Regions from separate parts of the Pseudobacteroides sp. genome, predicted to be linked through region 1. Evidence: predicted binding sites of a transcription regulator. Region 1 holds the regulator's gene; each other region holds the start of a gene.

Evidence for each region. Region 1 encodes Rex, which represses fermentation and respiration genes when NADH is low (regulators of the CRP and FNR family bind a similar motif). Its sites were predicted from a motif close to ATTGTTAANNNNTTAACAAT; they were not measured.
Region 2: the regulator Rex is predicted to act here: its motif matches at 8,355-8,374, upstream of adhE (bifunctional acetaldehyde-CoA/alcohol dehydrogenase).
Region 3: the regulator Rex is predicted to act here: its motif matches at 2,579-2,598, upstream of VIO64_RS14695 (phosphoenolpyruvate carboxykinase (GTP)).

What each region holds. Positions count from the first base shown of each region.
Region 1 is NZ_DATCTU010000133.1:23-10,779, reverse strand. Features, by position in the region: gene VIO64_RS22675 (copper amine oxidase N-terminal domain-containing protein) at 1-592, opposite strand, end outside; gene VIO64_RS22670 (anti-sigma factor domain-containing protein) at 751-1,977, opposite strand; gene sigI (RNA polymerase sigma factor SigI) at 1,974-2,687, opposite strand; gene VIO64_RS22660 (N-acetylmuramoyl-L-alanine amidase) at 2,950-3,666, shown strand; gene VIO64_RS22655 (glycoside hydrolase family 48 protein) at 4,081-6,315, shown strand; gene VIO64_RS22650 (ABC-F family ATP-binding cassette domain-containing protein) at 6,549-8,465, opposite strand; gene VIO64_RS22645 (redox-sensing transcriptional repressor Rex) at 8,734-9,411, shown strand.
Region 2 is NZ_DATCTU010000115.1:31,796-42,552, forward strand. Features, by position in the region: gene VIO64_RS18950 (DUF5684 domain-containing protein) at 1-110, opposite strand, end outside; gene VIO64_RS18955 (CheR family methyltransferase) at 298-1,113, opposite strand; gene VIO64_RS18960 (methyl-accepting chemotaxis protein) at 1,230-3,083, opposite strand; gene VIO64_RS18965 (chemotaxis protein CheW) at 3,122-3,628, opposite strand; gene VIO64_RS18970 (YjdF family protein) at 3,813-4,223, opposite strand; gene VIO64_RS18975 (macrolide family glycosyltransferase) at 4,296-5,477, opposite strand; gene VIO64_RS18980 (PadR family transcriptional regulator) at 5,506-5,964, opposite strand; gene VIO64_RS18985 (hypothetical protein) at 6,002-6,421, shown strand; gene VIO64_RS18990 (hypothetical protein) at 6,354-6,830, shown strand; gene VIO64_RS18995 (LysR family transcriptional regulator) at 7,314-8,204, opposite strand; gene adhE (bifunctional acetaldehyde-CoA/alcohol dehydrogenase) at 8,640-10,757, shown strand, end outside.
Region 3 is NZ_DATCTU010000094.1:34,702-45,458, reverse strand. Features, by position in the region: gene VIO64_RS14710 (HNH endonuclease) at 124-822, shown strand; gene VIO64_RS14705 (DUF6985 domain-containing protein) at 819-1,274, shown strand; gene nfi (deoxyribonuclease V) at 1,388-2,062, opposite strand; gene VIO64_RS14695 (phosphoenolpyruvate carboxykinase (GTP)) at 2,624-4,414, shown strand; gene thpR (RNA 2',3'-cyclic phosphodiesterase) at 4,616-5,167, shown strand; gene zupT (zinc transporter ZupT) at 5,252-6,064, shown strand; gene VIO64_RS14680 (DUF2294 domain-containing protein) at 6,328-6,705, shown strand; gene VIO64_RS14675 (DUF4914 family protein) at 6,850-8,730, shown strand; gene VIO64_RS14670 (carbonic anhydrase) at 8,830-9,366, shown strand; gene VIO64_RS14665 (VTT domain-containing protein) at 9,655-10,314, shown strand; gene VIO64_RS14660 (TerC/Alx family metal homeostasis membrane protein) at 10,405-10,757, shown strand, end outside.

The DNA of each region.
Region 1 (10,757 bases):
TTACAGTAGCCGGAACCTCAATTCCTACATTTGCACCATCAACCTTTATTGTGCTTGCACCGACAACTATTTCAACGGTCATGTCTTTTTTTCCATACACTTCACTGTATACAGATTTTGTTACAGTTACGGTTTTTGTGTCTGCATTCCATGTAACATTTGCCTTTAAGCCGTTAGATATAGCTCTTATAGGAACCAGAGTTCTTCCGAATTTAATAACCGGTGGTGCATCTGTTTCAATCTCTTCGCCATTAATGAATATCATTGTATTGCCCTTGTTGTGCTTCTTTTTGAAGGATTGAAGGTCTTTTAAAAGTTTTTTCATGCTTTCAAGGTTTTTGGATGCTTTTTTGATCTCATCCTTTAAGAATTTTTCAGTTTCTTCAATACTTTTAATATCTGATTTGTCTTTCTTTTCGTCTTTTTTCTTTATTTCTGTATGCTTGCTATTTCCTTTTTCATTGTCTTTGACCGAGTGTTCAATTTTTTTCTGGTTCTTGCTGTTGCCTTTGTCATTTCCTTTTGCGTATGTAAGGATTCCACTCGTCAATACAAGTGTTACAGATAATAAAATACATAAAACTTTTCTCATAAAAAACTCCTCCTGTGTTTGTTGTTATTGTTCTTGCTATATACATTCGAAGATTGTATATAACATTTTGGGGTAGGTGAAAAAAATAATGCCGAATATAAATTATCTTTATATATTTCGGCATCTTATGCGTATTATATCTATATGTTTTTCCAAAATTATTTCGGACGATTGTTTGTTCCATTCTTTTGATCAGTATTATTGGTCTTGGATTTATCCTTCAAATTTTCATTATCAATTTCATCATTATTGTTTTTTGGTGAATTAGTACTATCTTTCTTGTTTTTGTCTGCCAAATCTATACTTTTTTTATTCTTATCGTTTTCATATTTGTTAGATTTGTCGGTAGCTTGTTTTGGATTGGTTTCAAGCTTGGTCTTGCTGCCATTGTCCTTGCTCAAATTGCTCTTGCCCCAATCTTTTTTATCTTTATCTTTATCCTTATTTTTATTGCTATCCAGATTTTTAACTTTCTCCCTATCGTTGCCTTTAACCTTATCCTTATCTTTTGAGGGTAAGGGCGTGAATGTATTTTTAGGTGTTGAGCCTGATTTAGGGGAATTGACTCTCTCTGAATTTTTCCTGTTTTCTTTTGTATTATTATTATTATTATTATTATTATTATTATTATTAGACTTACCGGGATTATTAGTCTTACCAGGTTTCTGGTGTTTGGTGTTTTCCCTGATTGATTTTAAAATTTCTTTAACAGGCTTGTTTTTAAGGTCATCGGTTTTTAAATCTGGTTTAAGCTCTATAAGCTTCTGAACCAGCTTAAGCTTTCCGGGAGATATACCTTGCTTAATGGCTTCGCTTCGATTCTTTTCAGTTGCCTCATCAACTACAACTTCAGAACTGATTTTTTCCGATTTAAACTTTTTTTCTACTGTCACTGTAACCTTTTCCTGCAGTTTTTTGTTTTTGCTGTCACTGGAGCTCGTAACTGTCAGCATTATAGCATTGGTAGTTTCATTCTTGAGATAACCGTTTTTAACCGCACTTCCAATTACTTGCTCAACTCCCTGATCAAGTGTTTTATTTTTTATGGATAATTCATCTGCGATTTTTTGTGCATCTACATTTAAAGCCGTGACATCAATAACCCTATCAAAAATATTTGCTGTTATCTGGAGGCTTGGATTAATGTCAATATTTATGTAACTGTGAGGATTGTTGTAAAGGAATAACCCCAGACCTACAACCAGAAGAAGTAAAGCTGCAGAAGCTGCACTTGCCATTAATCTGAAGCTAACAAATATCCTTGGCGGTAACTCAGCTTCACAGCCGACAGTATATTTGCCGTTATTTTTTAATTTAATAAAAGTACCTTCTTTTGTCATTGCTACTGCATATTTTCCTTCAATATCGACTATGAGTGCCTTCATTTTACCACCTCCAAATTTATGTAATCTTTCACATATTGATAATCACCGGTTAATATTATTATAACGGCTAATATATATTTTCGTGACCTTTCAATGGTTTTTCGGGGTATCTTCGTATTTTTTTCTATCTCAGCTATTGGAAGAAGTTTTTTCTTTTTGATGTGGTCCAATAGCTCGGGGTGCTTTATGAGATATTGAATAATATCTTTATATGTTTTGCGTGTCTTCTCGGACTTGGGAGATGCACTTGTCAATTCTAAAAATGAAATATCCCATGACAAAAGCTCCTTCTTCAATTCTTGCAATTCCAAACGTCTGTATTCACTGATTCTATCTTGGGAATACTTGCCCAGGGCCTCTCCTGCACTTAAGTCCTGCTCATTGTCCTCATCGTCATTCATATAAGCATTAATTGAGACAATTTTATTGTGCTTGCTTTCTTTTCTGAAGTAATCAATCAGCCTTCGCTTGATAACGTTTTGTGAAAATGAAAGAAAATTACCTTTAGAAATATCAAATGACTTAATGGCTTCAACAAAAGCTAAAAGTGCAATGCTCAGCTCATCATCCTCTCCATATCGTACATATCGGCCTGTTGCCTTCTCAACACATGATGCTATAAACGGCTTATATTCCTCAACGAGCTTATTAATTTCGTTATCAAAGTTTTTAATTCTCTGAACTCTTTCGTTAAGCGAGTTATCATTCATATTAATTCTCCTGACGAGGAATTTTTAGATATGCTATTTGACATAGAAATTATAACACTACTGTTTTAATTATACAAACCCAATCTCTGAAAATTCAATTTTGGGTTTTATATGTCAAGGAAAATATGATAATACACCACAATTTCTCACGACAATGACCAAGGTTGCAAAATCACAAGAGATTTTGTTCAAATAAAATGAATATGACAAACAGTATGCCGAATATTTTTATACTGAAAATACATTTACAGGTGGTAAATATATGATAGTAATAATGAAAAGAAACAATATCTTGCTCATTGGAATGATATTTGTGCTTGCAATTGCTTTATACACCCTAAACCCGGGGCGTGGGAAGGCATCTCCGGCAAACTCCAATAACACACAAAAGACAGTTCTTCTTGATGCGGGACACGGAGGTGAGGACCCCGGGGCAGTAAGCGACTATAGCCAAATAAAGGAGAAGGATATTAACCTCAATATTGTATTTGAAATTAAAAGGCTTCTGGAAGCAGAAAATTATAAGGTTATTCTTACCAGAGAAGAAGATAAGCTTCAATACCAGGAAGATACAACAAACATAGTTCAAAAAAGAAAGCAGGATCTTTTAAGAAGAAAGAAAATGATGGATGAGGCAGGTGCTGATATTGTAGTAAGTATTCATTTAAATAAATTTCCTCAAACAAAGTATTTCGGTGCCCAGACATTTTTTCCGCCAGATATGCCCCAAAGCCAGAAACTGGCCATGAGCATACAGAAGTCCATTAGAGAAAATCTCGACCCATCAAACAAGAGAGAAGCTCTGGTCAAAAAGGAACCAATAATTATATTGAAGGATTGTAAAACTACATCGGTAGTTGTTGAGTGTGGCTTCCTTTCAAATCAGGAAGAGGAGCAGAAGCTCCAAACTAAGGAGTACCAGGATAAAACTGCCTTTGCTGTGAAAGAGGGTATAAAAGCTTATTTTGCAAAAAACTAACTTGTATTTGATTAGAAAACCTTATTTATTCAATAAATATCCATTTGTTCAGGAGCCGCAAAAGACACACCTTATGCGGCTTTTAATGCTGTGGTGCTAAACGATATGAAAAATAAATAACAACATAATACAATTTTAAACAAGATAGTCTATTTTGAATAAAAAAATATTATTTTATAATTGAATAAGGATATATTATTTTTTTATTAAATTATGATATTTGGAAGTGCAAAATAATAATATCCTATTCTAACATAATTTTTTCTTGCGAGTGTGACCTGTTAATTCAGAAATGGTTAATTTTAGGTTGCTTTAATATTCATTTCACGAGAAAGGAGGGACAACCTTAAATCTAAAAGGTTAATCTAATACTACACAAATCAGTTAATATTATTAATTAGGAGGGAAGTACAAGTGTTAAAAAAGACAAAAAAGTATGTATCAATTACATTATGTACGTTCATGACAGTTAGTGCTTTGGCTACTTCATTTGCGGCTGCACCGAAGGTAGGGACCACATACAAAGATGCGTTCATGGATCTGCATGAAAAGATCAACAATCCAGCAAACGGATATTTCAGTCAGGAAGGTATTCCTTACCACTCAATCGAAACCATGATGGTTGAAGCTCCTGACTATGGACATGAGACTTCATCAGAAACTGCCAGCTACTATGTTTGGGTAGAAGCTATGTACGGTAAGCTTTCAGGCGACTGGACAATGTACAACAAGGCTTGGGATGTTACTGAAAAGTATTATATTCCTTCAGATACCGATCAACCAAACTTAAAGGATTATGACCCGAGCAAGTGTGCTTCATTTGTACCTGGTGGTGCTTTACCTGAAGATTATCCAGGACAGTTGAACCTCAATGCTCCTACTGGTAAGGATGCATTGCATGCACAGCTCAAATCTGCATACGGAAAAGACAGCATGTATCTTATGCATTGGATTTTCGACGTAGACAACTGGTACAAATACGGTAACAAAGGTGACGGAACAAGCAGAATGTCCCAGATAAACACTTACCAGAGAGGTGAGCAGGAATCATGTTGGGAAACAGTTCCATTCCCATGCTGGGAGACATATAAATGGGGTAATACTTCAAAGGGTGGTTTCGGATCACTGTTCGTAGCACAGGATACATACGCACAGCAATGGCGTTATTCTGTTGCGGGTGATGCTGATGCTCGTTCAGTACAAGCTGCTTACTGGGCTGTTAAATGGGCAAAAGAGCAAGGCAAATCAAGCCAGATCACTACTCAAAATGCAAGAGCTGCTAAAATGGGTGACTACTTAAGATATGTAATGTATGACAAATACATGAAGCCTATTGCTAAGAATACCAGCATAACCAGTACTGCCGGAGACGGTACAAACTCAATGCACTACCTCATTTCATGGTACACTGCATGGGGTGCTCCTACAACTTCTCAAGGTTGGGCATGGAAAGAAGGAAGCAGTGCGAGCCATCAGGGATATCAGAATCCTATGACTGCATACGCTTTATCAACAGTATCCGAGTTAAAGCCAAAGTCTTCAAATGGTGCTTCAGACTGGGCAAAGAGTTTGGACAGACAGCTAGAACTCTTACAGTGGTTACAGTCAGCTGAAGGTGCTATAGCCGGCGGATGTAACAACTCATGGAATGACAAGTATGATCCATATCCAGCAGGTATCTCGACATTCTATGAAATGGCATATGACTGGCAGCCAGTATGGCACGATCCGCCAAGTAACAGATGGTACGGTTTCCAGGCTTGGGGTCTGCAGCGTACGGCTGAGTACTACTATGAAACTGGTGATGAAAGAGCATACAAGATAATGAAGAAATGGGTTGATTGGGTAAAACCAAACATAAGGGTTACTGGTCCAGGCGAATTTGAAATTCCTTCAGATATTGAATGGGAAGGTCAGCCAGATACATGGACTGGTACATACACAGGAAATCCAAATCTCCATGCTACAATTACTTCATATGGTTCTGACATAGGTATTGCTGGTTCAACAGCTAACTTGCTTGCTTTTTACGCAGCAGGTACCAAGAAGCACCATACATATGACCAGGAAGCACATGATATAGCTAAGAAACTTCTTGACAGCGTAATATTGGGATGTCAGGATAATATTGGATATACCAAGGAAGAGCAAAGAGGAGACTACTCACGTTTCTTTGACCAGGTTGTTTATATCCCACAAGGATGGACTGGTAAGAATGCACAGGGTGCAGAACTCAAAAACGGTATGAAGTTCATAGATATGCGTCCGGCATATAGGCAGGATGCAAACTGGAGTAACTTGGAAACCTCATACAAAGCAGGTGTTGGTCCTAAGTTCAAATATCACCGTTACTGGCACCAGGTTGATATAGCTATGGCTATGGGTTCATTTGCAATGCTGTTCCCAGATGATAAAGTTACTGATGTTGGCGGTACTACTTCACCAACTCCAACTGGTTCAGGATTAAAAGGTGATGTAAACGGCGATAAAGTTGTTAACATGGCTGATGCTATAGTTATAGCTGGAGCTTTTGGTAAAACTTCTAATGATGCAGGCTTCAAAGCTAATGCTGACTTAAATAATGACGGAGTTATAAACATGGCAGACGTTATAATCGTTGCTAACAACTTCGGTAAAACAGCACAATAATTTGAGTTAATAATTAAATAGCATAATTGACCTAGGTCAATTATGCTATTTTTTATGTCTGGAAAAAGCTACAGAAGCTATTATAAAAAATTGAGTAGATTACATGCCTGCATTATTAGGCAAAAACAAAGCCAGGCGATATGGCCACTACAGACCTATATGCTTGGCTGCTGTTTATCTGCTAGATTTGCCATCTGCTATTATTACTAGGTGCTTTAGCAGTAAATCAATCTTTACAATCCCAGCTCTGTTGAAATGCTTTCCCACTCACTGTAAAGCTCTTCAAGCAGATTATTAAGGCTTGTTTGCTCACTGAGAAGCTCGGTTAACTTGGAGTGGTCCGATGCTATATTTTCATCGAACATTTCCTCCTCAATAACTTTTAGCCTGTTTTCAGTCTCAGCAATCTTATTCTCAATATCGGAATATCTTTTTTCCAGCTTTCTGACCCTGGCTCTCTCTTCTTTTTCTGCTATATAATCAAGTTTTGACTGGGATACCTGAGCCTGATTGGATGCATCCTCAGTTGTCTTTTTAAGCCTGTTTTTATAATCTATAAAAAAGTCATAATTACCTTCACAGTCTAGTAGAGAGCAGCCATCCAGGTCCAAAATCCTTGAAGCAAGCTTGTTTATAAAATACCTGTCATGGGATATGGAAAGGATTGTACCCTCATAATTCATCAATGCTTCCTCAAGGACTTCTCTTGAATTTATATCAAGGTGGTTTGTCGGCTCATCTAAAATGAGGAAGTTGGATGTTGACAATATTAGCTTGGCTAATGCAACCCTGCTTTTCTCACCTCCGCTTAATGCAGAGATGGGCTTTAAAACATCTTCTCCCTTAAAAAGAAATGATGATAGTAATGTCCTGATTTGAGCCAGTGTAAGGTCGTTATTTGATTCAATCAGTTCCTCCAAAATTGTCTTGCTTTCATCAAGGTCCTGGAGCTCTTGATCATAATAACCTACTTTTACCTTGTGTCCGAACTCTACCATACCCCCATCAGCCGGAAGCTTTGATACAAGAATCTTTACTAAAGTTGACTTTCCGCATCCGTTGGGACCTAGCAAAAATACCCGTTCATTCTTTCGAAGTTTAAAGCTGATATCAGAAAAAAGCTTTTTTCCAGGGTAGGACTTGGACAAATTTTCAACAAACATGACATCGTTTCCGCTAATTATGCTTTTTCTGAATTTAATATTAATTTTTCCGGGCAGATCTGTGGGCTTTTCGATTTTTTCCATGCGATCTATAGCCTTTTGCCTGCTTTCAGCGGCTATTATATTTCTTTCCCTGTTCCACTGCTTTTGTTGGGCGATAAAGGCTTCCATTTTTTCGATTTCACGCTGCTGATTTTCATAGTGCCGCTGCTGTATTTCCCTGTCAATTTCCTTTTGCTTTATATATTGTGTATAATTTCCGTTATATAACTTTGCGGAGTTGTTTTCAAGCTCCAGGGTCTTAGTGGTAACAGAATCAAGAAAATATCTATCATGGGAAACAATGAGAACCGTTTTTTTCATATTTTTAAGAAAGCCTTCAAGCCACATTATTGCCTCAATATCAAGATGGTTTGTAGGCTCATCCAGCAGCATGATATCAGGCTCCGAAAGCAGTAATTTGGCCAAGGCAAGCCTGGTTTTCTGACCCCCACTTAAAATATGAATCTTTGCATCAAATTGTTCCTCGCTAAATCCAAGTCCCTTAAGAACTCCCTTAACTCTGCTTCTATACTCATATCCTCCTTTAAGAGAATACTCATCCGAGATCCTTGCATATTCCTTCACTAGAATATCCAGCTCTTCTCCCGGTGCTTTGCTACTTATTGCTTTCTCAAGATATTTAAGACGTACCTCTTTATTTATGAGCTCTTCATAAACTGAAAGCATCTCATCAAAAATATTATTATCAGTATCAAGTCCTGTATTTTGATGCAGGAACCCAATTTTGTAGTTTTTGGATATATTTATAGTGCCGCTGTCGTACTGCAGCTCGCCGTTAATTATATTAAGAAGGGTTGATTTACCTGCACCATTGACCCCTACTATTCCCACTTTATCTCCATCCTGCACACTAAAGGAAATGTTTTTTAATACCGTATTTATGCCGTAAGAGTGGCATATATCGTTACAATTTAATATTATCATATTGACACCCTGTTTCTATTAGTTTGATATTTTGATAAATTAAACATCATTCTGCTAGTAAGATTACGGACCTTAAAATGTCCCATATTGAATTGTACCAAAATTCACTCCCGACAGCAATTTACTTTTTTAAACTTGTCTATATTAAAAGTACAAGCCAACCACCATCATCTGCTGCCAACAATATTGACAAAAAAATAACAAAGAGATATAATCATATTAAGATGAGGTTAAATTCCAATATTTATTAAAACTTTGGGGTGTAAAGATGAACTTAAAGAAAAAAGTTTCTCTTGCAGTTGTGAAACGATTACCGCGATATTACAGGTATTTGGCGGATTTGTTAAAAATGGATATAAAGAGGATTTCTTCGCAGGAGTTAAGCAGCAGGATGGGTATAACTGCATCTCAAATAAGGCAGGATCTTAATTGCTTTGGAGGATTTGGTCAACAGGGCTATGGTTATAATGTAGAGTATCTGTTTAATGAGATCGGAAATATTCTTGGGATGAGTAACAACTATAATGCTATTATTATCGGAGCAGGTAATATGGGGCAGGCACTTGCCAACTATACCAATTTTGAAAAGAGAGGTTTCAAGATAGTTGGTATTTTTGATGTAGATGCCAGTCTGGTTGGTACAGAAATAAGAGGTATACTTATAAGACATTTGGATGATTTGGAAAGCTTTGTTGAAAAGAACTATGTTGATGTCGCAATGCTGGCAGTACCCTTCGAGCAGACGCCAATTGTTGCTGAAAGAGTAGCGAAGCTGGGGGTTAAAGGGCTTTGGAACTTCTCTCCAATGGATCTTAAGCTGCCCTATGATGTTATTATAGAGAATGTTCACTTGAGTGACGGGCTCATGGTGTTGGGATACAAGCTTAATGAGAAGTATGAATTCAATAGGGTTGCCGGCAATAAGAGTGATGACTGGGATTGTTAGTTAAGTATATTTTAGGTTGCTAAAAATTATATTTATTTGAACTTATATCATTAATTATTGATTATAAAGGACTATTATAAAGTAAAAAGTAGCCAGTTGATAATAAATCTTACTTATGAATTATTTCAACTGGTTACTTTTTTATGCTTTTCAAGTTATATTCTTAACGACTGGTTAGATCTATCTTAGTAGTGTATTTAGCGTAAGCTCAATAATTTCTAGCATAGATTATAGATCACTTTGATTGAGGAGAGTCTAGATGAATAAAATAAAAAATACATACGCAAAAATATTATTACGGTTGCTTATTGTAAATTAAAATTATGTCACTTTATAGAAAGTAATATTGAGATGATTGACAAAGGGTTACATGGGTGTTATAATTAAAATGTAACCAATGAGTTATGAATTCGATAAATGTGATACTTTAACGTTGCGGAGATTGAGTAAATACAGTACATAAACCGCCAAAGTTTATGCTAGGAAAAGTAGAATGATGGTTTAAAAAGAGAGTTACTTTCAAGAACCATTAGTCCCTAAAACTGTGAAAATTATGTAGAAAAATATATTGACAAAATATACTTTAATTGATAAAATTCTTACAAAACAACAAGAACATTTACATAAAAGGTAATTGATAGTATCGTAATAGCTTTCTATTATAGAAAGTTCAATTCAAATTACTATAAAAATTTTTTTAAGAGCTTTCAAGTATTGGCTCAAGGTCATCCCTAAAAGATTATAATAATAGGTTTTTGTCTATTAATGGATGAAAGGTACACTTTAGATTCTTTTATAGTTCAAGAATGAAAGATTTGATAAAGCGTTTTAAATATTGTAACTCGATATTGTTATCAAAGTTCAAAATGGAAAACTTACTTCCGTATGTGAATTAATATTTCTCATTAATAATTTTATAGCTTTATTTTAAAAATTATGAAACAAAGCAGTATGGGTTTATATACCCTCAGTTTTGATTTGTGTGCTTTCGTTTGTATTTATGTTTGCAAAAATTTCAATTCTTAGTGATTTTCCGTGTATAGTTAACAATGCTCATGAAAACCACTAAATAAATAGATATAAGTTTACGAAAAACACAATTAATTATAGGAGGTGAAGATGTGTCTTGATAAGAGAGCCGCCCAAAATAAACAGCAATTGTAAATATTGGTAGATTGAATGTTGTTAATAAAATTATATTATGGAGGTTAATATGGCAAAAAAATTAGAGTAAGTCCCGAATTTCGTAGAAATTGAAGGTGGCAGTCCAGACGGTAGTTTGATAAACTATTGTTTGGGAAAACAAAAAATGAAAGGAGCTGCCACATATGAAATTATATCAGATC
Region 2 (10,757 bases), on a different contig from region 1:
TCAAACAAACGCCATTCACTGACTATAACCAGTATACCAACAATTAAGCCAATAACACTGAACAAAAGCATTGAACCTGCTGCCGCTGCCATTGCTGCTTCATTATTCATTAACCCCACCTCCACTTTTTTAATTATGCTAAGGCTATATGCCTTTACATATACATTAAGACAAATAAAATATGATGAAACAAAACAAGTCTACTACTATTTTATATCTTTTTGTGACTTTTTTCAACATTTTCCATTAGTCTTTTTTCATTTCTCAGAATATTCATATAGGACTGAACTTTTATTTTTACTCTTTCCTATAAACAGCTGGCAAAATATATTTAAATCTTGTTTCTTCACGATTAAGCGATTCAGAGTGACCTATAAATAGATATCCTCCCTGCTCCATAAATTCATAGAATTTATTCACAAGTTCAGTTCTTGTCGTTAAGTCAAAGTAAATCATTACGTTTCTGCAAAATATAACATGAAATTTACGCCGGAAAGGAAAAATGTCCTGCATAAGATTAAACTTTTTAAAAATAACATCATCTTTAAGCCTGCTGATTATTTTGCTGTTTTCTTCATTTACTCTTACAAAGTAATTATTCTTCCATTTTTGCGGTAGCACTTCAATCAATTCATTTGGATAAACACCATTACAAGCTGTTTCAAGAACTTTTGTCGATATATCTGTTGCAAGTATTATAGTATCCCATAAGTTTTTTTCTAATCCAAAGTGCTCATCTACAATCATAGCTAATGTATATGGTTCTTCACCTGTTGAACAGCCTGCACTCCATATACGCAAATCTTTTTTTGCCGACTCTGTAGCCTCCAAATATGGAAGCACCTTGTTTTGGAAAAAGCTAAAATGCTCCGCCTCCCGCATAAAAAAAGTATGGTTGGTTGTTACCTTGTTAATCAAAGTAGTCAGTGCCCTTCCAGTCTTGTCAGTCAGTACATATGCCAAGTATTCCGAGAAACTTTTAAAGCCGTTTTGCTCCGTATAATTCTGTAGCCTTCCAATAACCAGTGCTTTTTTATTAAGAAGGTTAACCCCATATTTGCTTTTAATAATATCCACCAACTGATTAAATTCTTTTTCTGTTATAGGTTTCATATTCCCCACCATGCAACTTTTTGATTAAATGTAAACCTTTACAAATGTACGATTATCAACTTCTTAATATAGAAAAGGGGCAAGTTTTAGTCCCCTTTTCTATTAGTTTCTGTAGATTAATACTTTCCAAAATTATTGTCCTCTAAAGAGATAGTTGCTTTTGGAGATATTTCCTTCATGGAAGCATCTCCTGCAGCAACGCCAGCTAATTTATCATTGTGGCTGTGCAGCTTCTTTTTTTCCACAATATTTTCGATCATCCGAACCATGTCCGAACTTAATCCGCCATCAAAGCCTGAATTTAGCTTCACCTTGCTAAGGCGAAATCTGCTGACTGCATTCTTTAGAAGCTCTGCCTGGCTTGATAATTCTTCGCTTGCAGATGCACTTTCTTCAGCTGTTGCCGAGTTAGTCTGAACAACTTGGGCTACCTGTGATATTGCTTGGTTAATCTGTGCAATTCCTGATGCCTGCTCATTTGATGCAGATGCAATATCGCCAACAAGTTGAGTCGCCTTGGTCACTCCATCAACAATCTTATCCAATGCCTCCGCTGTATTATTTGCGATTTCTGTCCCTGCTTCAACTTTCCTGATTGAGTTTTCTATCATTTCAGTGGTCTCTTTTGCAGCATTTGCACTTCTTGCTGCAAGGTTTCTAACCTCCTCAGCAACTACAGCAAAACCTTTCCCATGTTGTCCTGCCCTTGCAGCTTCAACAGCGGCATTTAATGCGAGGATATTGGTCTGAAAAGCTATTTCATCTATAACTTTAATTATTTTAGAAATATTCGAGGATGAATCGTTAATTTCCGCCATCGCCTTAACCATGCTTTGCATCTGGCTGTTTCCTTGCACCGCATTTTCTTTTGCAGCTAGTGCAAGCTGATTCGCCTGATTGGCGTTTGCAGCATTCTGTTTTGTCTGTGCAGCAACCTGAGTCATTGAAGAGGTTATTTCTTCAATGGAGCTGGCCTGTTCCGTAGATCCCTGGGACAGCATCTGGCTGGAAGCAGATACCTGTCTGGCTCCTGCAGCAACCTGATCTGAAGCTGAACTTATATTTGTAAGTATTTCATTATTAGTTTCTATCATCTCACTTAGTTTTTTACCAAGCAAATCATTATCCGATTTAACCTTTACCCTCACTGTTAAATCTCCTGCTGCAATCTTTTCTGCTGCAAGTGCTTGATCTCGGATATTTTCCACCATTCTTCCAAAGGATTGCATAAGGCTGCCGATTTCATCCTTTGAGGTTGCCTCAACATTCACGTTTACATCACCTACTGCAAGCTTGTCCGCAGCTTCAACCATCCTTTTAACAGGATTGCTTATAACACGGGAGATAAACAAGCCCAGCACTACGGCCAGCACCATTCCTACTCCTATGAATACGATCATCATTAAGACCGATTGGTTTGCAGTTGCTGTATTTTCTTTTGATCTCTCTTCAGCCTGATTAAGGTTTAAATCATAGAGCCTGGTTATTGAATCATCAATTTTGCCAACCAAATCTCCAAATTCTCCCTTGGTCATCTCCAAGGCCTCATTATCTTTATTGGCTAATGCCAAATTGATGCATTCCGCACGAAGACTATTATACTTTTCTATATTTGATTTAACGCTATCGAACTCCTTTTGTTCAGTATCATTTGTAATAAGCTTTTCATACTGTGCTAAATTATCAGAAACTTCCTTATCGTAATTTTTTATCTTTTCTATATATGTATCAAATCCACTATTATTAGCTATTATAAGCATTACGTTAACTCTCGCTCTTTGGAATGCAACAGCAGCTTTTTCCATAAATCCAAGGGGTACAGTGTTTTCCTTATACATCTGAGTATTATCATTATCAATTGACTTAATGTTCATAATTCCTGTGATTCCAACAACACCTGCAATCATTGCAACAAGAATAAATCCAATTATGAGCTTTACTGATATTTTCATGTTATAAAACCATTGCATGTCTATTATGCCTCCTTATAGTATCTTTTGTGTTTTCATTAACAGCTAAAGTCATCCATTAACGTTACTGTCTTCATAGCGAAGTCACTTAGCAGACTGTCACAGTCCAAAATCAGTTTCACACTGCTATCAATCTTGCCTATACCTTTTATAAACTTATTTTGGTAATCGCTAGATAAATTTGGTGGCGGAACAATGTTTTCTTGAGAGATTGATAATACCTCTGCTACATTATCTACAATTAATCCCACAGAAATGCCCTTTACCTGAATTACTATTGTACAAGTCCTGTCATTATAATCCTTTTCCTCCTTTCTAAACCTAAGCCTTACGTCAATCACCGGAATGATCTTTCCCCGCAGGTTAATAATTCCTTTTAAATAGCCGGTGAATTCAGGCACCTCTGTAATCACCTGCAATCCTATTATTTCAGTTACATGCCTGATTTCTATCCCGTACTCATCCCCACCAAGTGCAAATGTCAGGTACTTTCCCTTCTGTGCATCTTCTCCAATTTCCAAAGCTTCTTCCAATATCTGTGCCATCTTTACTACTCCTTTCTTAGAATTAATAGTACTGATATTATCCATTTGGTCAGTCCATTAGTTTCTCCCTAGCACATGGCAAACAATATCCAGGAAATTATTTGATTCAAATTTAATTCCTAGATAGATTTACAATAATTTATCGTATATAAAGTAAGTTTCTTTAATACTTAGTTTAGAGCAATTATATGAAATGTGATAAAAATAACAAAACCAGCCAAACATCTTCAGGCTTTTTATTGAGATTTTCGCGAATAAAACTATGTCTTAGGCAGTGATTCCACTCTTCATATCTTTCAACCTTGCCTAATATGTTCCTAGAGATTGATAATAAGTAGTCAATGTCCCCTTTTTTTCTCTTTCTTTTTTCCTGTTTCATTTCAAGCTTAATCATCTTCTCCTCCCTGCAATCAATTGGCACAGGTCTACTAAAAACCAGTTTAGAATAGCTTTTGAGCAAATAGGAATAAACCTCATAGTCTTTTGGCTCTGTATCAAAAACAACCCTTGAGGTTTCAAGAAATCCATCCTCGACTCTTTCAAAAACCCCAGCCCAAAAAGGTCCTTCAAAGAACACTGTTAGTTTAATATTCATTTGTTATTCTCCCTGTTAATTTGCTTATAAAGAGAAGGGACAACTCCAGGAGGGCAGATTATTGACAGTAAACTACATCTCTTTTATAAAATCCAATATAAAGCTTGCTGCTGCCTTATAGCCTCCAGCCTCAATAAATGACCTGCCTATCTCAGTACTGCATGCTTTATAGCCTTTATCGGACATAACACTCTTAACCGAATCTTTTAAAATATTCACTGTGATGTCCTCCATCTTGAGCTCCAGCCCAGCCCCGAGTTTTACCAGTTGTCTGCTGACCATATATTGATCATTTACCTGAGGGATGGATATAACAGGTACACCATAATATAATGCCTCACCTACACTGTTAAGGCCTCCATGACTAATAGAAACATCACATATTTTCAACACCTCAAGCTGAGGTACATAATTCCGTACTATGAAGTTATCCGGTATGTCACCTAGCAACCCTAAATCAGTTTTATTACCTACTGACATAATTACCCTCCAGTTTTCATCCTTAAAGGCCTCTATTGACTTTTTATAAAAATCTACACATCGGTTATTTATTGTTCCCAGGGATATATAAATGACTGGTTTATTTCCCTCTTTATCTATTTTGAAGTCCAAGCACTCTTCCCTTTCAGCTATGGACGGTCCAACAAACCTGAAGCTGTCATCAAAGCTCTCCGATTCAGGCTGAAACATTTTTGATGTATAAACAATGTTCAATCTTTCCTTTTTGAAGAAAATATCCATGATGTCAAGCTTTTGAGTACCACATTCCTTAGATGCCTCTTTTACCTTTCCATACAAATTATCCAACTGAGGATTGTAGCCTGGCTCGAACATATGAGGCGGCATGGGAAGCCTGTTCATGGCAAAGGAAGTACAGGAACATATTGCAGGAATATTCAGCAATTTTGCCAACACACTTCCTCCTCCAAACATAGAATCATGTATTATGTAGTTATAATCTTCACCCGCAGCATTTTCTGTGATCAGAGAAATTGCCAACCTATCCATTTCCAACATAAATTCTATAAGTGTATAGAAAGGATGATTGCCACTGGGTTTAAAGGCTTGGAAAAGCTCATACATCCGGCTTCCATAGTCTACAAATCGAGCACCGGCAGCCTCAATCTTCTCCTTAAATTCCTTTGTAGAAAAATACCAAACCTCCTCCCCCGCTTTTACCAATTCTTTAACCACCGGCAGCGTGGGATTTATGTGGCCATGAACATTTCCATTTATAAACAGCACCTTTGCCATATTGACCTCCCTATTTGTTTATTGTAGTTTATATTATATTTTCTATAGTCTCTTCACACCATTTAAGTGCCGCTTCCGATGCTAAAATTCCATAACGCAGCGGGGCTAACCAGTAAGCGTACTGAGGATGTTTTTTGGTATTTACATCATTTAAAAAAGATTCCTCCAATTGCTTATATTCTTTTAGTTTATCTTCATGACGCTTTTTAACATCTTTCATCATTTCAATTACATTTTCCTTAGGTATATAATTTCCAAAGGACAGCTTTAAAAGCAGCTCAGAGCGGGGCGGTTGAGGCTCAAAAGGCTGCATAAGCCACTCGCAGAATTCCTTTCTGCCTTTATCGGTAATTTCATATATCTTTCTCTTAACCCCATCATTTCTGTCATTCAAACTTATAAGTCCTTCTTTTTCCAGCTGGCTTAGCACAGGATAAATATATAGGAAAATTAAAACACACTTATTTTTCAGAAGGTCAAAAAACATCACAACTAATGAAATTAATGATAAAACAAAGTTTGAAATGACAGATACCGTTCTAGTTATCGATTTCGGAACTTCAAATAGTGCAGCAGGAGGCTTTTTAAAAAGCAATTATGTAAATACACCTGATACAAACGATATTTTAAACCCAAAAATTAAACTTGATGAAATTAATTATGTAAAACTTACAAATTCTGTGAATACAGCGTATTCAGAATCAATTATGCTTCCTTCAATAGTTTATATATGTGATTGTTCTGATCCTGATGATATTAAGTATGCATTCGGACATGATGCCAGAAACCTGATTGAAAAGGATTATACTATGAGTGCCAGCTGCTTTCATGGAATAAAAAGGTGGATCAATGGCTATACGAAGGAAGAACAATTGTATGATGTTTATGGAAACACAACTACAATTAATCGAAATCAGAAAAGCCTTTCTAAAGCATATTATTGATACCGCTGAAAGTCAATTTAAATGCAAATTTAAAAATCTGCATATTTTCACTCCTATAAACTTACCCGAATACAATATTGTAACAAAGAGATCTATAGATGAATCTACAGCTGTACTTTACAGTACCATTGCCGAAAGTATTGAAAAGGGCACTATCACAATGGGTCAGGAGCATACTGCACTAGTACTGGATTGCGGCGGTGGAACTACAGACATATCTTCATGTAAAAATGGCATTTCTAACTTTTATCATAAGCTGGATAAATGCTATGAAGACGCAGAAAGAATTATTCCAACAAGATATAAGGATTATGAAAACAAGCTTTTTGTAGACTATCAGGAGGTTCAGAGCAACTTTTACTTTCTTTGGGAAATCAGCAGAGAACATAAAAATAAAATTCTTCAATAATTCGACTGTTATCCGCAGTAAAATTGACCTCCAAAATCGGAGCCTTTCAATTATTCAAAACGGAAGCTTTACAAGCACAACAGCTATCCCTGACATTGTGCTTAATGTAAATGATATAGAGATCCTCATAAGCAGTGACATATATGAAATAACCAGAAAACACCTTTTAGAGCTCTATAAAAACCAAAAGCTAGGAAACTTCTTTATAGTTAAACTATCCGGTCAGTCCTGCCTAATCAATATCTTTAAGGAGGCTTCTAAAAGAGCTTGTGCCCGGCAAAAGCATTTATTCCGACATAAAAAATCCGGGTGATAGTGCCTCTTCACTAAAGCTGCCCTGTTTAAACGGGGTTATTAGATACCTTAACTCATTAAAGGCAGAAGATATTACCGCCTAAAATATCCTTGCCGCTATGTTATTGACACTTATGCTGCTTTAGTATAGCGGTACTGTTTTACAAACATATAAATGTACTAATAGCATTAAGGGCTCAAGAACGATAGGAATTTCCCTGCAGCAGCTGATAAAGGTATGGAATTTAGATACACCACTCCTAAATTTCTTGGTGGAATTTGCTCCTTTAATGTAATTTCATATAAAAAGTTCCTATCCAGCTCATAAGTAACAAAATTTTTGATTACACAAGCCACACCAAAATCTATCATTGCAAATCGGACCAGCAGCTCAAAATTCCCCAGCTCTATTTCAGGCCGAATTACAATATTGTTTTTAGCAAGGTATTTTTCTATATATATCCTTGAATTGCTCTCTTTTTCCAAAAGAAGCATGGGAAACTTCACCAAATCAGAGATAGATACCGGTCCTTGGGAAAGCTTTTTGAACTTTTCTCCAACCACAAAGCAATCCTGTATCTCCATTATATTATGAACAATCAATTCCTTATACTCAGCCTCATCTATAGGAAGGTTCGCTATTCCTAAATCTATCTTGCCCTTTTTAAGCATGTCTATTATTACCGGCGTGGTATGATTTACTATATGAATCCTGACCCCCGGGTAGGTACGGTTAAACTCCTTTAGATGGGGAATAAGATAATGCTTGCATACCGTATCGCCAACTCCTATTGTGAATTCTCCTTGTTCTAAGGTCTTTATTTCTTCTAATTTTTTCTCACCTAGGTATATAAAGTTAAATGCCTGTTCTATATATTTATACAGAACCTGTCCCTCTTTAGTAAGCTTAACACCCTTAGGTGTTCTAAAGAAAAGTGAACACCCGCTTTTCTCCTCAAGCTGCTGAATTGCACGACTAACAGCAGGCTGAGTAATGAACAAAATCTCCGATGCCTTTGTGATACTCCCTTCTTTAGCAACTATATAAAAAGTTTTATATAACTCAGTATTTATCATCATATAATCTGTATTTATACCCCCTATGTTTAATATGCATTTTATTTATGTGGTTACATCAATTATAATTTAAATATAAGGTTAACTCAACAAGAGATAATATTTTCAGTTAACAATTTAAACTAAATAATACTACATTTTATTGCACCTGTAATTGTTAAATAATTAACACTAGTTTAAAATAATTATCCAATATCAAATAACAGTTGTCACTTTTTCGTTTGATACCGCAAATAATGTATCTTTCAATATAATAGAATGATTACATTGCAGCAACAATGAAGGGTTAACCTTACTCAATTGTGTTAAATATTTAACACAATTGAGTAAATCCTAGATTTCAAACCCCGAAAATAAGAAGTGTAGAAATAGCAGCACTTTTTAATATAAATTGCAGATTTAAAAAAACATGTTCAAACATAAAAGGAGGAAAACCATATGGAAAAGGTAAAAAACAATGAAAACCAAAATATAAAGCAAACCATTGATATACTTGTTTCGAATGCTGAGGAATCATTGAACGCAATGATGGACATGAACCAGGAACAGATAGACACCATTGTAAAGGAAATGGCAGTAGCAGGAATCGAAAAGCATATGATCCTGGCCAAAATGGCCATTGAAGAAACTAAAAGAGGAGTATATGAAGATAAAATTATTAAAAACCTCTTTTCTACAGAGTACATCTATAACAGCATAAAAAATGAAAAAACTGTTGGAATAGTTAATGAAAATGAGTATGAGGATTACGTAGAAGTTGCTGAGCCTGTGGGTATTGTTGCCGGCGTAACACCGGTTACCAACCCAACATCAACCACTATGTTCAAAGCTATCATAGCATTAAAAACAAGAAACCCCATAATATTTGCATTCCACCCATCAGCACAAAAATGCAGCAGAGAAGCTGCAAGGATTGTTAGAGATGCTGCCGTTGATGCGGGAGCTCCGGAAAATTGCATTCAATGGATTGAAGAACCCTCCATAGAAGCAACCAACCTTCTTATGAACCATCCAGGAATTTCTCTCATACTTGCAACTGGTGGAGCAGGAATGGTCCAGGCTGCATACAGCACCGGAAAACCTGCCCTTGGAGTCGGTCCTGGTAACGTGCCCTGCTACATTGAAAAGAGTGCAAACGTTAAAAGAGCCGCAACAGATCTCATTCTATCCAAAACCTTTGATAATGGTATGATTTGTGCTTCCGAGCAGGCTGTTATTGTTGACAGGGAGGTTTCTACAGAATTTGAAAAGTTCATGCAGGATAACAAGTGTTATTTTCTAAATGAAGATGAAATTATAAAGCTTTCAAAGCTGGCTATAGACGAGAAAAAATGTGCCATGAATCCGGCGGTTGTAGGCCAGTCTGCATTTAACATTGCAAAAATGGCGGGCTTATCTGTACCTGAAGAAACGAAAATACTTATTGCAAGACTGGAAGGGGTCGGCCCTGAGTATCCCCTGTCAAGAGAGAAGCTCAGCCCCATACTTGCCTACTATGTGGCAGATAACTTTGAGGATGGTATAAAGAAAGCTGAAGAAATGGTTGAATTCGGTGGCCTTGGTCACTCTGCGGTAATTCACTCCGAAGATCAGAAAATAATTGACCTTTTCTCAAAGAGGATAAAAGCTGGAAGACTTATAATAAATTCACCATCTACCCATGGTGCAATAGGTGATATTTACAATACAAATATACCGTCCCTTACATTAGGCTGCGGTTCATATGGGAAGAATTCCACAACTGCAAACGTATCCGCTGTAAACCTCATCAACAAAAAACGCGTAGCAAGGAGAAGGATTAATATGCAATGGTTTAAAATCCCCGGCAAAATTTATTTTGAATATGGCTCTACACAGTACTTAAAAGATATGCCTGACATTACCAGAGCCTTTATTGTTACCGATCCATATATGGTTAAGCTGGGTTATGTTGATAAGGTTCTTTATTACTTGAGAAAACGACAGAATTATGTTCACAGCGAGATCTTTTCAAACGTTGAGCCTGACCCTTCAATTGAGACCGTTTTGAAAGGCAAGGAGGCAATGGACAATTTCAAGCCTGATGTAATAATAGCTTTAGGAGGCGGCTCGGCAATAGACGCCGCAAAGGGAATGTGGCTTTATTATGAACATCCGGAGCTGGACTTTAATGTACTGAAGCTTAAGTTTATGGATATCAGAAAGAGGGTATTCACTTATCCGAATTTGGGCAGCAAAACCAAAATGGTTGCTATACCTACAACATCGGGTACTGGTTCTGAAGTTACATCCTTCGCTGTTATTACAGACAAAGACAATAATATAAAATATCCTTTAGCGGATTATGAGTTAACACCTGATGTTGCTATAATAGACCCTGAGTTTGTAATGACCGTTCCTGCTTCAATCACAGCAGATACCGGCATGGATGTCCTAACACACGCTATTGAATCCTATGTTTCAATAATGGCATCTGATTTCACCGATGGTCTTGCAATGAAGGCGATTCAATTAGTCTTTGAGTATTTGCCTTTAGCTTACAAAGACGGCAGCAACAGCCTGGCCCGTGAGAAAATG
Region 3 (10,757 bases), on a different contig from region 1:
TTATTGAAATGAAGTAAGGAAAATGATATTATATAGAAAATAATAGATATTAGGCTGAATAAGCCATAGATAAAGAATGTAATCGCCAGCAATATTATATTTGATGAGGAAAGTTGGTGAATTATGGGGGCAAAAAAATCTATAGTTGGTGCAACACCTGGAAAAGGATGTATGTTGCATATAATTGTAAAAAAGCTTAATCCAAATGTACCTAGTAAAGATATTAATAAAATGGTTGGAGCTGTAAAGAAGAGAATAAAAAAGAAGGGTGCTGCAGAAGTCAAAAAAGTGCTTTCAGAAGAAATGAAAGGATTTGATAGTTTGCCAGAAGAAGATTTGGCAGCATTAGTTGCTGATTTAATAGCCACATCTAAATGTAAGTATATTCCAAAATCTGAGGGCTATTGGACAAACGCTATAGGAAATTCAAAATGGGTACCAAATAGTGATAAAATTCCTGGTAAAGCCAATCCACATAATAAAACATGGGGACAGATACTTGCCACTTATGGAATTGACGGTATTGAATATAGAGAAGGAGAACCAGATTTTTCAATACTGTCAAGAGGGACTGTTGGTATAGAAGGTTTTTCTCAGGATCGTGATAAGAATTTTACAAAGGCAGATGAAGCTGAAGCAAAGAAGAGAAACTGTTCTCCCGAAGCTGTTTACGACTGGAGAAAAGAAAACGGTTATACATGGCATGAAAGAAGAGATTGCAAAACAATGGATAAAGTGCCCTCTGCAGTCCACAATAATATGTCTCATTCGGGAGGTATATCAGAAAAGAAGCAAGAAATTATTTTGGAGGAATGGTTATGAGTGAAATAATCGATGAAGCTTTTGGCAAAATGGAGTATGATTCATCTTGGGTCAGAATAGAGAAATATACTATTTTAGGAAGACAATTAGATGTAAGGATAGTTGCTCAGGCATATGAAGGACAGGAGATATTGGAAATTCAAAGAAAAGCATTCCTTGAATTTCAAAATAGGTTTAGTCAGTTAGAGCAAGACATACCAGATAAGTTACTAGAGTATTATTTAAATAATTATGAAAGCATTTCAGAAATGATAGAAATACCGGAAAAGATAGACAAGGATCATATTAATCGGGATTTAATTATAAAACTTATAAAGGTGAGGACCATTTACTTTACTAGAAAAGGACAGTATGGTTATTTATGTGATTGTGCTTGGGAACAAGAACATGGAATTGCTATTATTTTTACAAATAATGAAATTTCAATTGATGAACAAGATGTACTTATTTAGCTCATATAAAAAGCATACAAGAGTTCATATAGACAATGTTTTGCTCCAATAGTAGGATTCAGTATGTATTTAAAGGAGTTAGTCATCAAGAGGAAATTTGGGTGAAACGACAACTATTCTTCCTTTAAAGCTATGCGGACAGCATGATCGGCATGCCTTGTGGTTTCAGGCAGACGATAGTTAGGAGATAACCTGATGATCCAATCGCAGGCGGTCTTAAGGGATATCCTATGTCCAACCGATACATAGACAGGCCGAACATTATCTTGAGTTCTTAAAACATTACCGATAATTTCTTTATTATCTATAAGGGGTGCAGTGTCACCCCTTTTTAATCCAGGCTCTTCCGATTGCCCATGAAGCCTTGTTTTCCCGCACCCTATAGTTGGTACATCAAATAATATGCCCAAATGACATGCAAGTCCAAACCTTCTTGGGTGTGCTATTCCTTGACAGTCACAAACCACAAGATTCGGAGTGGTTTTGAGTTTTCCAAAAGCTTTGGCAAGGGAAGGAAGTTCTCTAAAGGAAAATAAGCCAGGTATATATGGAAAATGTGAAACATCTTCAACTACTGATACCTCCACGATATCCAGCGTCTTAGAATCTAAAACAGCTACAGCAGCAATTTGAAGATCGTTTTTGTCATCATAGGCAACATCAACTCCGGCTATGTATTTGATATCATCCAAATCATCCTCCATTATTACTTTCTTAGCTAGTTCCTGCTGAAGAACTAATGCCTCAGGTTCGCTCAAATCCCAAGGATGTTGAAATACGGGATTCATAATATCAGTACCTCTCTATTTAATATTGTTGATTATTATAACACATTTAAGCCTAAAATTTTATAGTTTTGCGGCAAAAGTGAAGCAAGGTACCAACTAGAGATAAAATTTAAGCTCATTTTTATTAAACGGAGGCGTGCTGATAGCTGCAGGTAGCTTAGGAATGGTACAGGGCCCGTCTGACCAATCCAGGCAGCCTTCCGTGGCAATGATTTGCTTCAGTTTCCAGAATCAGGGTAGCTTTCGAGGTCGGAGAGGGGTTGGAGGACAATAAGTAAAAATGCGGAAATGTAAATTGTAATTATGAACTTTATTTCACAAGGTATTGTTTGGAACTATTGGCACAAAGTTGCATAGAATACCTTGTGTTTGTTAAAATTAAGAAATTCAATGGATTTTGCATAATTATTTATTGAAAATTTCATATTTTTGTGTTAGGATTGTATTAAAATTTATTAAAGCACATAGGATAACCACTGAAAAGTAGGTATATCAATGTATAAAAATTTAATTTTAATTGTTAGAAAATTATCAAACAATTATTTTGAGAGGAGATTCTGAATGACAACTAATAAAAAATTGCTTGATTGGGTAAAAGAAATAGCTGATATGTGTCAGCCGGACAAAATTTATTGGTGCGATGGTTCACAGGAAGAAAATGATCGTTTATTAAAGGAAATGGTTGATTGCGGAATGGCAACTCCATTAAATCCTGAAAAGCGTCCTGGATGTTATCTTTTCCGCAGCCATCCTTCCGATGTCGCTCGTGTAGAAGACAGGACTTATATAGCATCAAAAAATAAGGAAGACGCTGGACCTACAAACAACTGGGTTGATCCCGAAGAACTCAAGGCAACAATGAGAGGCTTATACAAGGGATGTATGAAGGGAAGAACAATGTATGTTATTCCTTTCTCAATGGGACCTATAGGTTCACCTATTTCTAAAATTGGTGTTGAACTTTCAGACAGCCCATATGTTGTTGTGAATATGCGTATCATGACTCGTATAGGGAAAGCAGTTCTTGATGTTCTTGGAGATGAAGACTTTGTAAAATGCGTACACTCAATAGGTGCTCCTTTAGCTGAAGGGCAAAAGGATTCATCATGGCCATGTGCTCCAATTGAACAGAAATACATAAGTCATTTCCCAGAAGAAAGAACAATCTGGTCATATGGTTCAGGTTACGGCGGAAATGCTTTATTGGGTAAAAAATGTTTTGCACTTCGTATTGCATCAGTTCAGGCTCGTGATGAAGGCTGGCTCGCTGAGCATATGCTTATCTTGCGCATAACTGATCCAAAAGGAAATAAAAAATATGTTGCAGGAGCTTTCCCAAGTGCTTGCGGAAAGACAAACCTGGCAATGCTCATACCAACTATTCCTGGTTGGAAAGTTGAAACTATCGGTGACGATATAGCATGGATGAAATTCGGTTCTGATGGTCGTTTGTATGCAATAAATCCTGAAGCAGGTTTCTTCGGTGTTGCTCCGGGAACTTCCATGGATTCAAATCCAAATGCAATGTATAGTATAGAAAAGAACACCATCTTTACGAATGTGGGATTAACTGATGATGGTGATGTTTGGTGGGAAGGTATAGGTTATGATGCACCTGGACACCTTATAGATTGGAAAGGAAATGACTGGACTCCAGATTCAAAAGAGGTAGCTGCACATGCTAATGCACGTTTTACAGCACCTGCAAGCCAGTGTCCTGTTATAGCTCCTGAGTGGGAAGATCCTGCAGGAGTGCCTATTTCAGCAATATTGGTAGGTGGACGTCGTCCAAGTACTATTCCATTGGTTCATGAAAGCTTTGACTGGAACCATGGTGTATTCATGGGTTCAATAATGGGTTCAGAAATAACTGCTGCAGCTATATCTGACAATATCGGCCAGGTTCGTCGTGACCCATTTGCGATGCTTCCATTCATGGGATACCATGTATGTGACTATTTACAACACTGGCTCAATATTGGAACAAAGTCATCTGCTGACAAACTTCCAAAATTGTTCTATGTTAACTGGTTCCGTAAGGATTCTGACGGAAAATGGTTGTGGCCTGGATTTGGTGAGAATAGCCGTGTGTTGAAGTGGGTTTGTGAGAGAGTATCAGGCGAAGGTAAAGCAGTTAAGACTGCTATCGGTTATATGCCTACAACTGATGCAATTGACACTGAAGGACTCAAGGTAAGTGAAGAAGATATGGCTGAACTTCTCAAGGTTAACAAGGATGAGTGGCTTAAAGAAGTGGCTTCCATTAAAGATCACTATGCTAAATACGGTGCGAAGTTGCCTAAGGAGTTAAGTGCACAGCTTGAAGCTTTAGAAAAAAGACTTCAGGAGTAATTTCAAACATAATTAAAGTCATTTAGATATAAAAGCGGTTAATAGGTTGTCAAAGGACGGCGTATTAATCGTTTTTATTTATGTCTTGTAAATTGCGGTGTATTTTACATGAAAAATTCTGAACTGTAATAGTATTTTGATATAATAGTAATAATAGCAATAATAGTAATTGATTAGGCATCTATTGTATGGGAGATGGAGATGAGAGCATTTATTGGGATTGATTTTGATAAGGACCAGAGAAATAAAATATATGAGCTTCAGCAAAGGCTAAGACAGTATGCAGTACGCGGTAGGTGGAAACATATCGATAACTTTCACCTGACGTTGAAGTTTTTAGATGATATAAGCTTAAGCCAGCAAGCACAAATAGATAGTGCTATGAATCAAATTTGTAATAACTTAAAGCCATTTAGACTTATCATAAAGGACATGGGGATTTTTAACGGAAGAGATTTAATCCGTGTTTTATGGCTGGGGCTCGGCGGAGATATTAAGGAACTGGGAGCCTTGCATATGGATATAGATAGAGCAATGGAAACTATAGGCTTTGTACCTGAAAAAAGAAGCTATAAACCTCATGTTACCATTGGTCAGGATATTGTTTTCGAATGTAGTTTTGAGGAGATACGCAAATCAATTGGGGAGCTTGATTTTAGTACTGTAGATGTGAGAAATCTACATTTGTTTAAGAGTGAGCAAATCGCCAATAAAAGAGTATATACAAAAGTAGCGGATTATAAGCTTGTATAAATAGATTTGATTGTTATATTTTATATAATTCTGGGTATTTAGTTAGGGGATCATTAAAGCAGTATTCATCAGGAGAGTGAGTTTATGGATATACATAATATTATAGTGGCATTTGGATTGACGCTATTTGCAGGATTATCAACAGGTATAGGAAGCGTGCTTGCATTTTTTACCAAAAAAACCAATACAAAATTCCTTTCCGTTGCTCTTGGTTTTTCAGCAGGAGTAATGATATACGTATCAATGATAGAAATATTTTTTAAGGCAAAAGTTTCTTTGGTGGAATCCTTGGGAGTGACTGCCGGATCTTGGGCTACAGTTGGTGCGTTTTTTGGAGGAATATTCCTAATAGCAGCCATTGACAAGTTTGTTCCTTCTGTAGAAAATCCTCATGAGACCAGGAGGGTAGAAGATATAAATAAAAGCAAATCAAGTGTGGATCGCGGAAAGCTTATGAGGATGGGAACGTTTACTGCCCTTGCAATAGCAATTCACAACTTTCCCGAAGGCCTTGCAACATTTACATCAGCTATCAAGGATCCTTCCCTTGGTATAGCAATTGCTGTTGCAATAGCAATCCATAATGTGCCTGAGGGAATTGCAGTAGCTATACCCATTTACTATGCCACAGATGACAAGAAAAAGGCATTTAAGCTTTCATTTCTTTCGGGGCTATCGGAGCCTGTAGGTGCAATTATAGGATATCTGATACTTTTCAAGTTTTTCAATGATGTGGTTTTTGGGGTGTTATTTGCTTCAGTGGCAGGTATAATGGTATTTATTTCATTGGATGAACTTTTGCCAACTGCAAGGGAATATGGGGAAGCCCATCTTTCCATATATGGTCTTGTAGCTGGTATGATGGTTATGGCTGTAAGTTTGCTCCTTTTTATATAAGGCTGATATGGTATTTATGCTTAATTTGAATCAATATACCAAAGAAATAAAATGCAATATGGACCACATAAACTTGCAAAAAAGGTAATAATCATCTGGCGTCATGCAGTATAATAAATAAAATATGCAAGAAAATGCGATAAAATATTCAAATAACCATTTGACATATCTCCAGTTCTAATGTATTATTGTATTAAGTCAAATTGCTATTATATCTAAAGAATTAGCTTTAGTATAATTGAGCTATAGCGAGGATGGTGCAATTGAAATTCGGTACACCTAAATTCACAAGGGGTCAAATTGAAGCACAGATAAGCGATGCAGTAAGTAAGTTTGAGAAGGAATATATGGGTCGCGGCCCTAAGGACATTAAGACTACAATTATTAAAAATCATATTCTGATATTTATTGATGGTTTTCTTAGTCAATCTGAGCAAAAGCTTGCTGAAAACAACCAGGGTATAAAGCTTATTAAGGATATGCGGACAGCTTTGTTTGAAAACGCAAGCAGTCATCTAAAAGATCTTATAAAGGATATTGTTAATTCAGAGATTGTCAGCATGCATTCCGATGTTAGTACAAAGACAGGCGAGAAGGTAATGGTACTTACCTTGGAAAATGAGTTCCCGGAAGTAAAATAAAATATACACTGGTTGACCAGACAAAGGGTACAGAGTACTTGTTGTAGTGTAGGCCAATATTTATTACCTGATGATTCAGGTTTTTAAGTATTGGCTTTTTTGATGTTTTAAAATTAACAATGAAATTTTGAGGAGGAGTTTTATATGAATAATAAATTTTTAGAGAGAATTGTTTTGCCATATGAATTGGAAAAAATAATCCAAAGTGGTGTCAATGCTATTATTCCTGAAAATAGAAGCCACTTGCTGGCTCTTGCCACAGGTGACGAGGGAAATATGACCTATGAGGTCTCATATGATGTTCCGGGACAGGGTAAAATAGTTGAAGCTACTGTTGTAAAATGCAAAAACGGTGCTGCTGTAAACTATATGGATATGTACATGAGAAGGAGAGATCCTGACTGTATGGTAGTTGCCGACAGCGGACAAACAGACAAACCCAGATACAGGGATATATTCGGTGAGGACTTTTTGCCACTTCGATGCTTGACATTTGACTGGCTTGGAGGCCAGGAGCTTATAATTATGCCTTTTATGGCAGGTGGTACTGAGTTCGGGTACCCGGCACTGTTGGTTGCACCGGCAAATGCAGGTTTCTTTGCTGCAGGACTGGCCGATCTGCAAGGCTTTATTCCAAGAGATCAAATACCTTATGGGTTTAAGCCGAAAGCAGTTATATATCTGGCTCCTCCTTACAGACATACTCACTTTGAGGGTAAGCAGGTAGTGGTCCATAACAGGCTTGACGATATGCACGAACTATTTTCATATAACTTGTATCCAGGGCCCAGTGCGAAAAAGGGTATATATGGCGTACTGCTCCATATTGGGGAGCTTGAAGGATGGGTCACTGTTCATGCATCTACTGTTAAAGTTATTACTCCTTATGAGAATATAATAACTATAATGCATGAAGGGGCAAGCGGCGGCGGTAAAAGCGAGATGCTCGAACAAATTCATAAAGAACTGGACGGGAGAATTATACTTGCACAAAACACCGTTACAAAGGAAAAAACATATCTGGAATTGAAAGAAACATGTCAGCTGCAGCCTGTTACCGATGATATGGCACTTTGTCATCCTGCAATACAGAATGACAGCAGGAAGCTTGTTGTCAAAGATGCAGAGACAGGATGGTTTCTTAGAATAAATCATATAAGTAAATATGGAACTGATCCTCACTATGAGAAATTGTGCATACATCCAAAAGAGCCCCTTATCTTTTTAAACCTGCAAGGCATGCCGGGATCTACATGCCTGATATGGGAGCATACAATGGATGAACCTGGAAAGCCATGTCCAAACCCAAGAGTAATCATGCCAAGACGATTTATACCCGATATCGTGGATGAATCGGTTGAAATTGATGTAAGAAGCTTTGGGGTAAGAACTCCTCCATGCACAAAAGAAAAGCCGTCTTATGGTATAATGGGAGTGTTTCATATCCTCCCACCAAGCCTTGCGTGGTTGTGGAGGTTGGTTGCTCCAAGGGGGCATGACAATCCAAGCATTACTGATTCAGAAGGTATGAGCAGTGAAGGTGTAGGATCGTACTGGCCATTTGCAACCGGAAAGATGGTTGATCAGGCAAATCTTTTGCTTGACCAGATTATATCAGCATCAGCGACAAGGTATATATTGATACCCAATCAGCATATAGGTGCTTATAAGGTGGGCTTTATGCCTCAATGGGTTGCAAGGGAATATCTTGCCAGACGAGGGACAGCAAAGTTCAGGGCTGATCAGCTAGTTGAATCAAGGTGCTCCCTTATGGGATATTCATTGGAGACACTGAAGGTGGATGGTACATTCCTGGCAAAAGGCTTCCTTCAGCCCAACCTTCAGCCTGAAGTAGGTAATAGCGGTTATGATGAAGGTGCTAAAATGCTCGCATCCTTCTTTAAAAAAGAACTGGAAAAGTTTTTAACTCCAGATCTCAATCCGCTTGGGAAGGATATCATCATGTGCTGCTTGAATGATGGTAAATTGGAAGAATATCTTGAACTTATTCCTATAAGGATGTAATATATATTAGCGGGACTTGCGACAGACAAATGTAAATAGATTTATAACTTTTATTGCAGATTGAAGAGTGTTAATAAGTGAAAGTAGAGAGGCGATAAAGTGCAACTTATTAAGGTGACAGAAGAAAAACAAATACCTTCTTTTTATTATAATACACCTATCTGGGAGTTGATATCATATCAAAACCTGGGTGCAGAATTTAAATCATACACCTCAGCTCAACTCCTTGTTGGGATGTGTATGGATAATAGAAAACAACTGCGTATACCGGAAAATTTTGCTTATATTATAAGAACAGGCGGTGCCAACTTAAGGTATTCGGAATTCAAAGTATCCTATGCTATTGCTATTGGTGGAGTCAAGCATATTGCGTTGATTGCTCATGACAATTGCGGGATGGTAAACCTGGTTTCAAAAAGGGAGCAGTTTATTGAAGGCTTGTGTCAAAATGCAAACTGGAGCAGGCAGAGGGCTGAAGAGCACTTTGTGAATTATGCTCCGTTATTTGAAATTGATAATGAGTTAGAATTTGTATTGAATGAATCCAAAAGATTGTCTCAAAAATACACTGGAATAAAAGTGGCACCGCTTATTTATTCTATTGAAGACAATATGCTAAATGTGATTTTAGAATGATTTGCTGACAATTTTATTGACATTTATGCAGTTATTATAATACAATGATATTGTTAAAAGGGAGTAGTTATAAAGTTCTAAGTCAACATCGTGGTGCTTATATTAGTTTGTTGGTATAGTCAATAATATTTGCATCTGGCTTATTTACCTGAATGGTTAACGAGACTTTTAACATAATCTGTATACAAGGTTATGTTATAAGTCTTTTTTAGTGTCTAAGAGATTATAAGGCTGGATAATAAGTCATTAATGGCTTATTATCCAGGTAGCTTTGAATCGGAGGGGTTAATGGGAATAGTATTGCAGTCTATTAGTTTTTTATCCAACCTGGATACACAGATAATTGATATGATTCACAAATTCGGATCATTGACTTATTTGTTTTTATTTTTAATTGTATTCTGCCAGACAGGGCTTTTTTTAGCACCTTTTCTTCCAGGGGAATCACTGCTTTTTGTAGTAGGTACACTTTCGGCATCGGGAACTATGAATATATGGGTGGTAACAATTTCACTTATGCTGGCAGCTATTTTTGGGGATACAGTAAATTATAACTTTGGAAAATATTTTGGACCCAAAATTTTTAAAAAGCAAAACGCCTGGTTGTTAAACAGAAAACACTTGGATGAGTCACATGCTTTTTATGAAAGGCACGGCGGAAAGACTGTAATAATAGCAAAGTTTCTGCCTTTAGTCAGAACTGTAGCACCTTTTGCAGCTGGTATGGGAAACATGCCTTATAAAAAGTATCTTTCCTACAACATTATTGGCAGTATTGCCTGGGTAGCCATAAATGTGTTTATGGGTTACTTTTTCGGCAAAATCCCAATGGTAAAGAGAAATTTTTTTCTGGTCATAATAGCGGTAATAGGAATAAGCATTATACCAGGTATTGTAACATGGCTTGTAAGGATGTTGAGGAATAAAAGAGCTGCTGCACAAAAATGAGTATAGGCTCGATATAATTTTTACGACAATATGAAGAGTATTTAATAATTTATGATTTCATATAGATAATATGTAAGGAGAGGGTTTTTGATGTCTACAAAAAAAGCGTTGTTTTGGGTTTTGTTCTGGGTAGGTTTGGCTTTGTCGTTTAATGTTGGGATATACTTTTATTCCGGTTCACAAAAGGCCATGGAGTTTTTTGGAGGATATATAATTGAACAGAGCTTATCATTGGATAACCTGTTTTTATTCCTCATTATATTTTCCAGCTTTGGCATTGGGCCGGAATACCAAAGAAGGGTTTTAAATTATGGCATTGCAGGTGCAATTATTCTGAGATTGATATTTGTAGTGCTTGGTGTTGCAGTAGTAAATAAGTTCAATTGGATATTGTATATATTTGGTCTTATTCTTTTGTTTACAGGTTTAAAAATACTTCTAAA